3 regions of the Janthinobacterium sp. P210005 genome follow, and region 1 is predicted to be linked to each of the others. Evidence: predicted binding sites of a transcription regulator. Region 1 holds the regulator's gene; each other region holds the start of a gene.
The links. Region 1 encodes FNR, which switches genes on or off when oxygen is low (the NO sensors DNR and NnrR bind a similar motif). Its sites were predicted from a motif close to TTGATNNNNATCAA; they were not measured.
Positions count from the first base shown of each region.

Region 2: the regulator FNR is predicted to act here: its motif matches at 2,622-2,635, upstream of cydD (thiol reductant ABC exporter subunit CydD).
Region 3: the regulator FNR is predicted to act here: its motif matches at 2,187-2,200, upstream of VPH40_RS07035 (OmpW/AlkL family protein).

Region 1 covers NZ_JAZARC010000002.1:740,674-745,253, forward strand. Annotated here, with positions in the region: gene VPH40_RS13320 (response regulator) at 1-1,961, opposite strand, end outside; gene fnr (fumarate/nitrate reduction transcriptional regulator Fnr) at 2,211-2,969, shown strand; gene VPH40_RS13330 (FixH family protein) at 3,094-3,618, opposite strand; gene ccoG (cytochrome c oxidase accessory protein CcoG) at 3,721-4,580, opposite strand, start outside.
Region 2 covers NZ_JAZARC010000007.1:209,847-214,426, forward strand. Annotated here, with positions in the region: gene glmM (phosphoglucosamine mutase) at 1-410, shown strand, start outside; tRNA gene VPH40_RS25010 (tRNA-Pro) at 492-568, shown strand; tRNA gene VPH40_RS25015 (tRNA-Arg) at 663-737, shown strand; gene VPH40_RS25020 (hypothetical protein) at 827-1,006, opposite strand; gene VPH40_RS25025 (PEP-CTERM sorting domain-containing protein) at 1,152-1,718, opposite strand; gene VPH40_RS25030 (GbsR/MarR family transcriptional regulator) at 2,010-2,561, opposite strand; gene cydD (thiol reductant ABC exporter subunit CydD) at 2,700-4,388, shown strand; gene VPH40_RS25040 (amino acid ABC transporter ATP-binding/permease protein) at 4,385-4,580, shown strand, end outside.
Region 3 covers NZ_JAZARC010000001.1:1,616,647-1,621,226, reverse strand. Annotated here, with positions in the region: gene VPH40_RS07055 (NAD(P)H-dependent oxidoreductase) at 1-46, opposite strand, end outside; gene VPH40_RS07050 (MerR family transcriptional regulator) at 106-471, opposite strand; gene fur (ferric iron uptake transcriptional regulator) at 541-978, opposite strand; gene VPH40_RS07040 (LysR family transcriptional regulator) at 1,219-2,115, shown strand; gene VPH40_RS07035 (OmpW/AlkL family protein) at 2,262-2,876, shown strand; gene VPH40_RS07030 (MetQ/NlpA family ABC transporter substrate-binding protein) at 2,967-3,794, opposite strand; gene VPH40_RS07025 (methionine ABC transporter permease) at 3,827-4,501, opposite strand; gene VPH40_RS07020 (methionine ABC transporter ATP-binding protein) at 4,494-4,580, opposite strand, start outside.

The DNA.
Region 1 (4,580 bases):
TCGTCGGCCAGCCAGCCCCACGCCTCGATCAGCTTGACGATCAGTTCGCGCGTGGTGCGGTTGTCGTCGGCCACCAGCAGGCGCAGCTGGCCCAGCGCCGGCGTGCGCCGCGTTTCTGCCGGCTGCGCCAGCATCTCGAAGGGCACGCTGAACCAGAAGCGGCTGCCCTTGCCTTCGCTGCTGGCGACGGCGATGTCGCCGCCCATCATGTGGATCAGCTGCTTGCTGATGGCCAGGCCCAGGCCCGTGCCGCCGAAGCGCCGCGTGATGCTCTGGTCGCCCTGGGAAAACGCGGCAAACAGCTGCTGTTGCTGCAGTTCCGTCATGCCGATGCCCGTGTCGCGCACTTCGAAGCGCAGCCAGGCGCGGCCGCTCTCGCTCTCGGCCAGGCTGACGGCCACCACCACTTCGCCGCTCTCCGTGAACTTGATGGCGTTGCCGGCCAGGTTGACGAGGATTTGCTGCAGGCGCTGGGCGTCGCCCACGAGGCGCCGCGGCACGTCGGGCTCGACGGCGATGGCCAGTTCCAGCTCCTTTTCGCCCGCATTCATCGTCATCGTCGTGGCCAGGGTATTCATGACTTCGTCGAGGTCGAATTCGACGGGCGACAATTCCATGCGCCGTGCCTCGATCTTCGAATAGTCGAGCACGTCGTTGAGGATGCCCAGCAGCGACTGGCCCGCCACTCTGACCATGGTCAGATACTTGCGCTGTTCCGTGTCGAGCCTGGTATTGCCCAGCAAATACACCATGCCCAGCACGGCATTGAGGGGCGTGCGGATTTCATGGCTCATGTTGGCCACGAAATCGCTCTTCGCGCGGTTCGCCGCCTCGGCCCGGTCGCGTTCCTGTTCCAGTTCCGCCGCGCGCGATTCGAGTTCCTGCTGCAGGCGGTCGCGTTCGCTCATCAGGCCGTTGAACGCTTCCGTCAGTTCGCCGATCTCGTCGCGCTGCTGCACCGGCACGGGCGTGAAGCGGCTGCCGCTGGTGCGCAGGGCTTGCAGGGTGTCGCGCAGGCGCACCAGCGGCGACAGCAGGCGCACGGTGACCCAGCCCAGAACAAAGGCGGCCAGCAGCGAGGCGAGGATGCTCCACAGCACCAGCCGGTACAGCACGCCATCGAACGGCTCGAAGGCATCCTCGACGGGGAGCGAGGCGGCCAGCAGCCAGTTTACGGATTTCAGGCGCTTGAAGCTGTTGACGGCCGTGATGCCGCGGCTGTTGGTGCTGACCATGCTGCCTTCGCCATCTTCCTGCAGCAGCCGGGTCGTCGTCAGGTTGGCGTTCGGCTGGCGCGGTTGCAACAGCCGGCTGGTATCGGGATGCAGCACGTAGCGCGGCACGGCGCCGCGCGTGAGGATGAAGTAATAGCCGTTCTTGCCGATCTTTTCCGAGCGCAGGCGGCCCAGCAGGTTGTCCTTGTACAGGCGCAGCACGCCGATCACCACGCCGGCCACCTGGCCATCGGCGGCCAGCACGGGCGCCACCATCTGCACGATGGGCATGCCGCTCGACTTGCCCAGCATCGGTTCGGTGATCATGGGCTGGCGCGTGCGCAGGACGGTCTGGAAATACTCGCGCTCGGCGACGTTGATGCCGGCGCGCCCCGCTACCTCCGGCATGTCGGCCACGACGGCGCCATGCGCGTCGAGTACCAGCACGTCATCGAACAGCACCAGCATCGAGCGGCGCGAATAGTATTCGCGCAATTGGGCGGGCCGGGCGATCAATTCCGGCGGCTGTTGTCGGGCCGTCAGGGTGACGATCTGCAGCAGCATGCCCAGCTTGTCGTCGAGCTCGGCGGCGGTGCGGGTGATCAGGGACGATTGCTGGCTCAGCAGTACTCGGGTGAAGTCGTCGCGCATGTGCTGCACCTGGATCATGGTGACCAGCGCGATCATGGCGATCGAGGTCAGGCTGGTGGCCAGCGCGACTTTTGCTTTAATGCCGAGAGGCTTCATGATTTCCTTTTCAGTACCGGGCGGCACAGGCGGCAGATAATGCTGTCAGGAATTTTCCTATCAATGCCCCAGCTTGGCAAGCGCCGCCGCGCAAATTGCCCGCCCCCTACGGGCTTTTGACGATGTTGCCATATAATTAAAGGCTGGACGTCGTTTATTCGCCGAATTTACGGTGAAATTGGCATACGGCAACCCTGTATGCGGCTGTATGCAGTAAACTTGTTGTTGCATTTTCTAAAAGGTACCGACATGACTGAAGCGCTACTCACTCCAACCTTGCCCACCGTGAACGTGGAGGCGTTGCGTGCGCGATGCTCGACCTGCAGCATGCATCAATTGTGCCTGCCGATGGGCCTCGATGTGGGCGACATGGACAGGCTGGACCAGATCATCGGCCGCCGCCGCAAGATCGTGCGCGGCGCCTCGCTGTTCCGCATCGGCGACTCGTTCCAGAACCTGTATGCGATCCGCCTGGGGCATTTCAAGACGTACCAGATCAATCCGGGCGGCGAAGAGCAGGTGACGGGCTTCCAGATGGCGGGCGAACTGCTGGGCATGGACGCCATCAGCGCCGACCGCCACCACTGTAATGCGGTGGCGCTGGAAGACAGCGAAGTGTGTGAAATCCCGTTTTCCAGCCTGGAACAATTGCTGGGCAATATGCCGACCCTGCTGCGCCATTTCCACCGCATGATGAGCCAGGAAATCACGCGCGAGCAAAGCGTCATGCTGTTGCTGGGCAATATGCAGGCGACGCAGCGCTTTGCCGCCTTCATCGTCAACCTGGCGTCGCGCTATGAAGCGCGCGGCTATTCGGGCAGCAATTTCCAGCTGCGCATGTCGCGCGAGGAAATCGGCAACTACCTGGGCCTGACCATCGAGAGCGTCAGCCGCCTGCTGTCGAAGTTCAAGAAGGAAGGCTGGTTGCGCGTCTCCAACCGGGAAATTGAAATCCTGCAGCCGGCCAAGCTGAAAGCCATTACGGCCGGCACGGACGTCTGCAAGTAACAGCACCGTCAAAACCTGCTGCGCGTCGCGCTTTGCGGCTTGCGATGCTCGCTGTGCTATAGCACAGCTGCGCTTCTCAACCACAAATCACTGCCGCTCGCTACGGTTTTCCCGGCGCTGTACGTTATAGCTCTTCATCCGCATGCAGCGCGATGCTGCGCTGCAGGGGCCAGGTCCAGATGCCGGACAGGCGCCACTCGCGTTTGTCGTTTTCCACCAGCACTTGCCAGCGGCTGCGCTCGAGCATCGGCAGCGCCACGGAAAAATTGCCGGCCGCATCGGGCTGCACCAGCACCTTGATATCTTTTTCCGGCAGGGTCGCATGCGCCAGGTGCAGCTGTAAAGGCGCCTGATAGGCCTTGCCGAAGCTGTGCACGGAACCGGTCAGGCGTGCTTGCGCCACGTCATACGACAGGCGCGTATCCATCGCCAGGTCGCTGGCGATCGTGTCACGCTTCAAATCCTGGTTGATCGCCTTGCCCTGCTTGTAATAATCGCCCACCACCAGTGCATCGGGCTGCGTAAACGCGATATAGCCCATGAAGCTGCCGACGACCACGGACAGGCCGGGGCCGATCATCAGCAGCCATGGCCAGCGATGCTTGTACCACGGTGCAACGGGTGCTTGCAGTTTCAGACTGTCGGACATGATATTTCTCCTGTTTAATCAGCCAGTCCCCGCATGGGGACCGGCCTTCCTGCAACTTCGTGGCGGCGGCGAGGGCACCCGGTCCCCGTCCGCCTTTCCTTGTTAACGCGGCACGATGAATACCGCGCTTTCACGCACATGCAGCGATGGGTCGTCCAGCGATTGCAATTCGATCGCAATCTTGTTCGAGCCCTTCTCTCCCACGCCGTGCGGCACGCGCAGGCGGATCGGCCAACCCAGCGTTTCCGTCGGCTGCAAGGTCACTTCTTCGCGCGTCAGCAAGGTAAGGCCCGGCAAGCCGGAAGCGCTGATTTTGAAATGCTGGCTTTGCTCCGACGTGTTCATGATCTGCAGGCGGTAGACGTTTTCGATCATGCCGTCTTCCACTTCGCGTCCCATGGAACCGCGGTCGCGGATCACGTCCATTTTCAGGGGCGTGCGCAGGGCCAGCGAAGTACACACGGCGATGATGATCAGGGCCAGGATGGAAGTGTAGATCAAGACGCGCGGGCGCATGGCGCGCTGGCGTATCTGCTTCGAATTGAAGTTGTTTTCCATCGCATGGTCGGTACTGTAGCGTACCAGTCCCCGTGGCCGGTCGACTTTGTCCATCACGCTGTTGCAGGCATCGACGCAAGCGGCGCAACCGATGCATTCATACTGCAGGCCGTTACGGATATCGATACCGGTCGGACACACCTGCACGCACAGGGTACAGTCGATGCAATCGCCCAGCTTGTCGTTGTTGCCGGCCTTCTTGCTCATGGCGCCACGTGGTTCACCGCGCTTGGCATCGTAGGTGATGATCAGGGTGTCCTGGTCGAACATGGCGCTCTGGAAGCGCGCGTAGGGGCACATGTATTTGCACACCTGCTCGCGCAGCCAGCCCGCGTTGCCGTAGGTTGCCAGACTGTAGAACAAGACCCAGAACCATTCCCAGGGACCGAAGTTCAGCGTGGTCA
Region 2 (4,580 bases), on a different contig from region 1:
ACCGCTACGTGCTGGAAGTCATGAAGGAAAAGGGCTGGATACTGGGCGGCGAAGGTTCCGGCCATCTGCTGTGCCTGGACAAGCACACGACGGGCGACGGCATCGTTTCCGCGCTGCAAGTATTGTCCGCCCTCAAGCGCAGCGGCCAGAGCCTGCAGCAATGCCTGGCCGAACTGGTGCTGTTCCCGCAAACCCTGATCAACCTGCGCGTGGCGCCCGGTTTCGACTGGCAAAAAAATGCCGCCATGGTGGCCGAGAAAGAACTGGTCGAGGCCGAACTGGGCGACACGGGCCGCGTGCTGATCCGCGCTTCCGGCACCGAGCCGCTGATCCGCGTGATGGTCGAGGCGAAAGATAAGGAAAAGGCCGAGTCGATGGCGCGCCGCATTGCGGATAAAGTGGCTGTGTAAAGGCAGGCGCCGATAGTTATTTCCATCTAATTCGTCTATGGCAATTGACGAAATTGGGTGGGGGCGTTATTATCTTGTCTTCGGAGTGTGGCGCAGCCCGGTAGCGCACCTGGTTTGGGACCAGGGGGTCCAAGGTTCGAATCCTTGTACTCCGACCAAAGTCATAAGCGGGCTGTCAGAAATGACAGCCCGTTTTCTATTCCGCGCTGGCATTTCATTGCTGGCGCGCATGGATTAAAATACTGCACCTCTCCGCCCATCGTTCAACGGATAGGACAACGGTCTTCTAAACCGTGAATGGGGGTTCGATTCCCTCTGGGCGGACCAGTTTCATACTGGCCACGATCATGCGGCGCCAAGCTGCCGCAACGCTACGCACCCCATCTTTCCCCCACATCCGGTTTTCGCGCAGCTGTTCAGGGCTGCGCGCCCAGCACTAAGCTCAGCAAATACAGCAGCGGCGCCGCGCACAGCAGCGCGGAACACAGCGACAGCACTTTCTTGCTGGCCAGGCGTGCCAGGCGCAGCCGTTCGCGCACGGGCAAGTGCTGGCGCAGCGCATGGCGCGCGCGCGGCTGGAATGGGGATTCATGCATGTGGGCTCCCTCGCAACGATGACTGAAGATGCCGGTCAGCATAGCGGGAGGGGCATAAAGACGGTGTAAAGAGTGAGCGGCGCGGCGCAAGCGCGCTGTAAACATGGGTGCGCCGGCGCCGTGTTGCGGGTCTTGCCCGATGCTCTTATTTTGCCTGGCGGCGGCGCGCCAGGACGCCGAGCAGGCCCAGGCCGGCGAGCAGCATGGCATAGGTTTCCGGTTCAGGGATGGCGGAAACGTAGGCGCGGTAATTGCTCAGGTCCTTGGGCAAGCCTTCCACCGTGAAGGTCGTGCCGGCTGCGACGGGCGCTGCCCAGTGGAAGACCAGTTCGCCCTGGCCGAAATGGATGGCCAGGTAATCATAGTCCGCCGCACTCGTGAAGGAATTCACCCCGCCGCTGGCGCCTGCCGTGGTGCCCGCGGTGCAGCCTGAGGTGGCATTGTCGCAAAACGAGACGGCCGCACCCAGGCTGGTGCCGAAAACGCCGTTGATATAGCCCTGGATGTCGGTGGGACTCTGCGGCACGAGATTGTCGTTATAGTATTTCACCATGAGGGCAGGTGACGGCGAGTAAGTGACGGTGCTGCCTTCGATGCTGAAACCGCTGGCCGGTCCCACATCGACCCATGTAGCAGCCTGTGCCACGCCCATGCAGGCCGTCAGGGCGGCCAGCATGGATGCCCGTATGGCAATGCTTGTTATGCTTTTCATGAAAATCCCCTTTTATTTTATTGCAGACATTTCACTGCTTCAGGGTGCGCGCCGTCCGGTCAGGGAGGTCGACTTGTCGCCCGGTCGCCTTTGCGTGAGTACGCATATGCAAGCTTAGTCTTGATGTAAATTAATACAATTTAAATAATGCTATTGGCATGCTTGACAACATCGCATACGGCTATGTATGGCTGTGCTGGCGTAAGCCTGTACGGCGAGCGGAAATGGCGTGACAAGGCGTGCCAGCTTGTGCTAGCAATGCCTTGATTGGGGAGAGGGGGGGGGCGGGTTTCAGTCGCTGTTATTGCTGACGCCGAACAAGCGATCCTTGGCATTGAGCAGCTTTTGCACCTTGGCGCCCATTTTCATCAACTGCGCCATCGATTCGGGCGACAGGCGCTGCAAGTCGTCGAACCAGGTGTTGGCCAGGTCGACCAGTTCATACATTTCGCGCATGCGCTCCTGCGCATACTGGTCGACGGGCTCCGTGGCCGGCGCCAGCAGCGATTCGCGCAGCACCGTCAAGGTGGGCGCCACTTCGCGGCGGCGGCGCTCGGCGGCCACCACGCGGAAGATTTGCCACACATCTCCCAGCGAGGAAAAATACTCGCGCCGGTCGCCGGGGATGCGCGACTGGCGGATCAAGCCCCAGCCCTGCAATTCCTTCAAGCCGATGCTCACGTTCGAGCGTGAAAAACTCAGGTGTTCCGCGATTTCATCCGCGTGTAAAGGATGCTCTGCGACAAACAACAAGGCGTACACTTGCCCCACTGTCCGGTTAAAGCCCCAGCGGCTGCCCATCTCGCCGAAATGGCTGACGAAGGTCAGGATCAGCGGCGTCATTTGGATATGTTGAGTTTTCATAATTATCTGAATTTTTTCACGCCACACCCGCAGGGTCAATTGATATATGTCATGTTTCGCAGTATTATACAAAATATCGAATTTACAGAAAATTCTGAAAACTCAAAAAGTATAGAGATGCCTACCACGCCACTGTCCTTGCCCCGCTTTATCCTTCCCCGCGCCGCCAGCCTGGCGCAGGGCGGCGCCGCCTTGCTGTGGCTGCCGCAAGCGGCCTTGCTGGCCTGGGCCGTGCAAGCCATGCTCGCCGGTGCACCGTGGCGCGCGGCCCTGTTGCCGGCCGCCGGCGTGCTGCTGCTGGGCATGCTGCGCGCCGGCTGCGAAGCGTGGGGCGCGCGGCGCATGTATGCGGCGGCGCGCGACCACCTGTCCACCTTGCGCGCGCAAGTGGCGCAAGCGCTGGCGCACCGTTCGCCGCTGGACCGCCAGCGCGCCCAGTCGGGGCAGGCGGCCAGCGTCATCGCCGAACAGGCCGAAGCCATCGTGCCCTACCTGGTGCGCTACAAGCCCGCGCGCTGGAAAGTCATGCTCGTGCCGCTCGTGATCCTCGCCGTGGTGACGCCCCTGTCGTGGATCGCTGCCCTGATCCTGCTCATCGCCGCGCCCCTGATTCCCGTCTTCATGGCCCTCGTGGGCATGGGCGCGCAAGCGGCCAGCCGCGCGCAGATGGTGGAAATGGGCAGCATGAACGCGTTTCTGCTGGACCGCCTGCGCGGCCTGGCTACCCTGCGCGCGCTCGACGCCGTCGATGCCACGGCCGCGCGGCTGGATGCCTCGTCGCAATCCGTGCGCCGGCGCACGATGGTCGTGCTGCGCATCGCCTTCCTGTCGTCGGCCGTGCTGGAACTGTTTTCCGCGCTCGGTGTCGCCATGGTGGCCGCGTTTATCGGTTTCTCCTTGCTGGGCAGTATCAATTTCGGCACCTGGGGCCGCGAACTGAGCCTGGGGCAGGGCTTGTTCATCCTGCTGCTGGCGCCCGCGTTTTTCGAACCCTTGCGCGAACTGGCCGCCGTCTGGCACGACAAGGCGGCCGGCGAAGCGGGCCTGGCCGGCCTGCACGACCTGGCGGCCGAAGGCGTGCCCCTGCCCGGCGCCGGCGTGGCAGCCGCTGCCGTCTCCGCCGCCGCCATGGCCGTGGCGCCGCCGCCCGCTATTGATATCCATCAACTGCGCTTTGCCCATCCCGGCGAGGCGCGCGTCTTCGACGGCTTCGACCTGACCGTGCGCGCCGGCGAACATGTCGCGCTGCTGGGCGCCAGCGGCGCCGGCAAGACCACCTTGCTGTCCTTGCTGGCCGGCTTGCTGCCCGCCAGCGGCGGCGAGATCCGCATCGGCGGCGTACGCCTGACCGACGGCACCGTGAATACCTTGCGCCAGCGCATGGCGTGGATGGGCCAGCGTCCCCATGTGTTTGCCGCCTCCGTCAGCCAGAACGTGACCCTGGGCCGCGTGGGCGCGCATGCCGCGCAAGTGACGCAGGCGCTGCACTTGGCCGACCTGGCTGCCGTGGCGCAGGCGCAGCCGGCCGTCATGCTCAGCGATGGCGGGCAGGGCTTGTCCGGCGGCGAAGCCGTGCGCCTGGCCTTGGCCCGCGTGGCCCTGCATCCGCATGCGGACTTGCTGCTGGTCGATGAACCGACGGCCCACCTGGACAGCGAAACGGCGGCGCGCGTGACGGACGCCTTGCTGGAATTGGCGAAAGGCAAGACGATGATCGTCGCCACGCACGACCCCGTGCTGGCCGGCCGCCTGCAGCGCACGGTGCAGGTCGATGCCCGGGCGCAGGCACAGGAGTTGCGCGCATGAACACCACACTGATCTCGCATCCCGTCCTGCGGCAATTGCTGCTGGCCCAACCCGGCAAGCTGATCGGGGGCGCCTTGCTGGCGGCCCTGACGGCGGTGTCCGGCATGGCCTTATTGGGCTTGTCCGGCTGGTTCATCACGGCCACCTCGATTGCCGGCCTGCATGCCTCGACGGCCATCCTGTTCGACGTGT
Region 3 (4,580 bases), on a different contig from region 1:
GGTGGCCGAGGAGTATCAAAATGCGCTTGGGTGTCGTCTTGGTCATGGTGCAGGCTGTCCGTTAAAGAAGAGCTTGCATGCTAAAGCCTGCCCCTGGGGGCAGAGTCAAGCGGCCGCTTGAAGGTATTGGTGCGCCAGGCAGTCGTGGATTTCCGTGTCGATGTCGGCCAGTTGGGCGTCGAGCTGGCGCAGGCGGGCGATATCCTGCTGTATCTGCGTGCGCTTGGCGGCGATGTGCTGCGACAGGGCGGCCCAGTCCGTATCGTCGCCGGCCAGGATGGGCAGCAATTCGGCCAGGCGGAAGCCCAGCGCCTGCGCCTGGCGTATGAGTTTGACTTGCGCCAGGTCTTGCTGCGTGTAGACGCGGTAGGCGCCGGCGCGGCGCACGTCGCCCAGCAAGCCCAGCGCTTCATAGTGGCGCAAGGCCTTGGGCGAGGTGCCCGCCAGGCGGGCGATTTCTCCGATGTACATGGGTGATCCTTTCTCAAGCTTGAGCGAATCTTACCGTATGGCAGCGGCGCCCAAACGGCCCAGGCATCCTCAGGCCCGGCGCGGCGGCACTTTCTTCGCCGTGCACTCGGCGCAAGTGCCGTACAGCGACAGCGCGTGCTCGTGCAGCACGAAGCCCCGCTCGGCGGCGATCTCGTTCTGGCGCAGTTCGATGCCTTCGTCGACGAATTCATCGACCTTGCCGCAACCCGTGCAGACCAGGTGGTCGTGGTGCTGCCCTTCGTTCAGTTCGAAGACGGCGTGGCCCGATTCGAAATGCCGGCGAAACAGGATGCCCGCTTCGGCAAACTGCATCAGCACGCGGTAGATGGTGGCCAGGCCCACGTCGATCTTTTCAGCCAGCAAGAGTTTGTAGACATCGTCCGCACTCAGGTGCTTGATCGTGCCTTCTTGAAACAGCTGCAGAATCCGCAAGCGGGGGATGGTCACTTTCAAGCCCGATTCACGCAGTTCCCTCAATATATCCATGTCTCCCATTCCTTTTTGTAGTCGCCCGAGCGAGGTATTGCATTATATCGCAAATGATAATCATTACCATTCTCATGTGTGTACTGTAAATAGTATGCCGCGGGGGCGGGCGGCAATCCAGTGACATCGGCGCAAGTGGTGCTTGCGTGGCGGGCAACTGATGCCGGTAGTATTGGTTGCTGCTGAAAAGTGGCGGTCGAATCGCTATACTGTGCAGCAGGAAATAACAATGGAGGGGGCATGGACCGATTTGATGCGATGCGCATCTTTACGCGCATCGTCGAACTGCGCAGTTTTACACAGGCGGCGCATGACCTCGGCTATCCGAAGGCCACCGTCACGCATGCGATCAAGCAACTGGAAGCGCGGCTGCGCGTGCGCCTGCTGCAGCGGACCACGCGGCAAGTGACGCCTACGCCCGATGGCGACGCGTATTACCAGCGCTGCGTGCGCCTGCTGGCGGACCTGGAAGAAACGGAAGCCGTGTTCAGTTCGGCGGCGCAGCAGCCGGCCGGCAAGCTGCGCATCGACTTGCACGCGACCCTGGCCATGCACTTCGTCATGCCCGTGCTGGACCGCTTCTGCGCCCGCTATCCGCTGATCGAACTGGAAATCGGCATGGGCGACCGCCTCGTCGACCTGGTGCGCGAAGGCGTCGATTGCGTGCTGCGCGTGGGCGAACTGGGCGACTCGTCGATGGTGGCGCGCCGCGTGGCGCTGCTGGAACAGGTGACGTGCGCCAGCCCCGCCTACCTGGCCGCGCACGGCACGCCGGAGCATCTGGCGCAGCTGGATGGCCACCGCGCCGTCAATTTCTTTTCCGCCCAGACGGGCAAGGTCTGGCCCTTCGATTTCAAGGTGGAAGGCCAACGCCGCAGTGTGGCCTTGCCGGGCACCGTGTCCGTCAACAATGCCGACGCGTATCACGCCTGCTGCCGCGCGGGCATGGGCTTGATCCAGGCGCCCCGTTATCACCTGGAGCGGGCGCTGGCGGCCGGCGAACTGGTGGAAGTGCTGCGGGACTGGCGGCCCGACCCGCTGCCCGTGTCCGTGCTGTATCCCCACCATCGGCAATTGTCGCCGCGCGTGCGCGTGTTTGCCGACTGGGTCGCCAGCCTGTTTGCCGACGTGCATTGATGCGCTGCAATGCGGCAATTTTTGACTTGGGCAAAGGAAAAAATCCCTCTGGTGATGCCATCTAGCACTATTTGATGTGGATCAAAGTTTTTGTTGCACTGCACTCTTAGACTTCGCAGCGTTACTTAACGACAGAGGAAAACATAATGAAAACGTCCGCAACTGCAGCAGCAATCGTCCTGGCCGCCATCGGCGCATTCGCCGGCAACGCCATGGCACAGGAAAGCCCATGGCTGGTCCGTGCGCGCGCCGTGCATATCGATCCGGCCGATAAATCGACTCCTGTTGGTGGCCTCGGTGCATCGGACCGCTTGACGGTCAGCAGCAAGACGATTCCTGAAATCGATATTTCGTACTTCTTCACCCCGAATATCGCTGCCGAGCTGATCCTGACCTACCCGCAAAAGCATGACGTCAAGCTCGATGGCGGCCAAGTCGGCACCTTCAAGCACCTGCCGCCGACCCTGTCGCTGCAATACCACTTCATGCCTGAAAAACAGTTCAGCCCTTACGTGGGTGCCGGCGTGAACTACACGAATATCTCGGGTGTCAAACTGCCCGGCCTGCGCCTGGAACACGACAGCTGGGGCTTCGCGCTGCAAGCCGGTGTCGACTACAAACTGGACAAGAACTGGTCCTTGAACTTCGACATCAAGAAAGTGCAGATCCGCAGCGACGTACTGACCGCTGCTGGTGGCAAGGTCAGCGAAGTCAAGATCGATCCTATCCTGATCGGCGTAGGCGTCGGTTACCGCTTCTAAGCAGTGATGGCGCCCGGGTGGCGCGCAGAAAAAAAAGACGGCCAGGTGTGAACCTGGCCGTCTTTTTGTGTGCAGCGCCTTGCTTTCGCCTTATTTTTTCAGCGTCTTTTCCAGCGCCAGCTGGTAATCCGTCTTTTCGTAGCCGGCCAAATACTTGTTCGTCGCGTCGAGGAAGGCGCGCGAGCGGTAGGCCGCTTCCAGGTCCTTGACCCATGGCTTGGCCTTGTCGGCCGTGCGGATGGCTACCAGGTTGATGTAGCTGTCCGAAATCTTTTCCACGCTCAGGGCCGACGTCAGCTTCATGCCGGCGGCCAGGGCGAAGTTGCCGTTGACGAAAGCGTAGTCGGCGTCGGCCAGCGAACGTGGCAGCTGCGCCGCTTCCAGCGGCACCAGTTTCAGCTTCTTCGGGTTTTCCAGCACGTCGCGCTCGGATGCGCGCAGCGGGTCGACGTTCGGTTTCAGCTTGATCCAGCCCATCTTGGCCAGCATCACCAGCGCGCGCGCCTGGTTGGTCGGGTCGTTCGGCATGGTGATGGTGGCGCCGTTCTTGACTTCCGCCAGCGTTTTCTGCTTGCCGCCGTACAGGCCGATCGGCATGGTCGGCACGGTGATCAATGAGCTCAGTGGCAGCTTGTTATCGGTGGCGAACTTGGTCAGGTAGACGATGTGCTGGAACACGTTGGCGTCCAGCGAGCCTTCGGCCAGTGCGTAGTTCGGCTGCACGTAGTCGTTGAATTCCACGATCTTGACCTTGTAGCCCTGTTTTTCCAGGATAGGCTTGATGCCCAGCTTCAGCTGGTCCGAATACGGGCCGGAGCTGGTGCCGATGACGAGTTCTTTCGGGTCCTTGGCGTGGGCGGCGGTGGCGAAGGCCAGGCTGGCAGCGGCCAGGAGCAGGTTGCGGCGAATGTGGTTCATGCTTTTCCTTGTACTGAAATACTGAGTATGAATTAACGTTTGTCGAGGCGCTTGGCGATGCGCGTGCCGGCGAACTGGATGGTTTGCACCAGCACGATCAGGATGGCCACGGTGGCGACCATGATGTCCGTCTCGAAGCGGTAGTAGCCGTAGCGGATGGCCAGGTCGCCGATACCGCCGCCGCCCACCACGCCGGCCACTGCCGAATACGACAGGAAGCTGATCGACAGCACGGTCAGGGCCAGCACCAGGCCGGAACGCGCTTCCACCAGCAGCACGCGGAAGATGATCTGCATTTCCGACGCGCCCATGGCGTGCGCCGCTTCGATCACGCCGCGCGGCACTTCGCGCAGGTTCTGTTCCACCAGGCGCGCCAGGTAGGGAATGGCGGCGAACGACAGCGGCACGCTGGCCGCCAGCGGGCCGATCGAAGTGCCCGCGATGATGCGCGTAAACGGCGTCAGGGCCACCAGCAGGATGATGAAGGGGAAGCTGCGCACGGTATTGACCAGCCAGCCGAGGATCGTCGACAGCGGACGGTTTTCCAGCGACTGGCCTTCCGAGACGAGGAACAGCAAGATGCCCAGCGGGCCGCCGATCAGGATGGCGGCCGTCAGGCCGATACCCAGCATGGTCATGGTCTGGCCCAGCGCCACCCAGATTTCCGGCAGCAGGTTGATGACGTTATTGATCGATTCTTCAAACATGTGTTGCATCCTTCCATGCGGTGGCTTCAAACGCCTCGGTGCCGTAGTAAGCCAGCTCGCGTCCCAGCGCCGTCTTGCG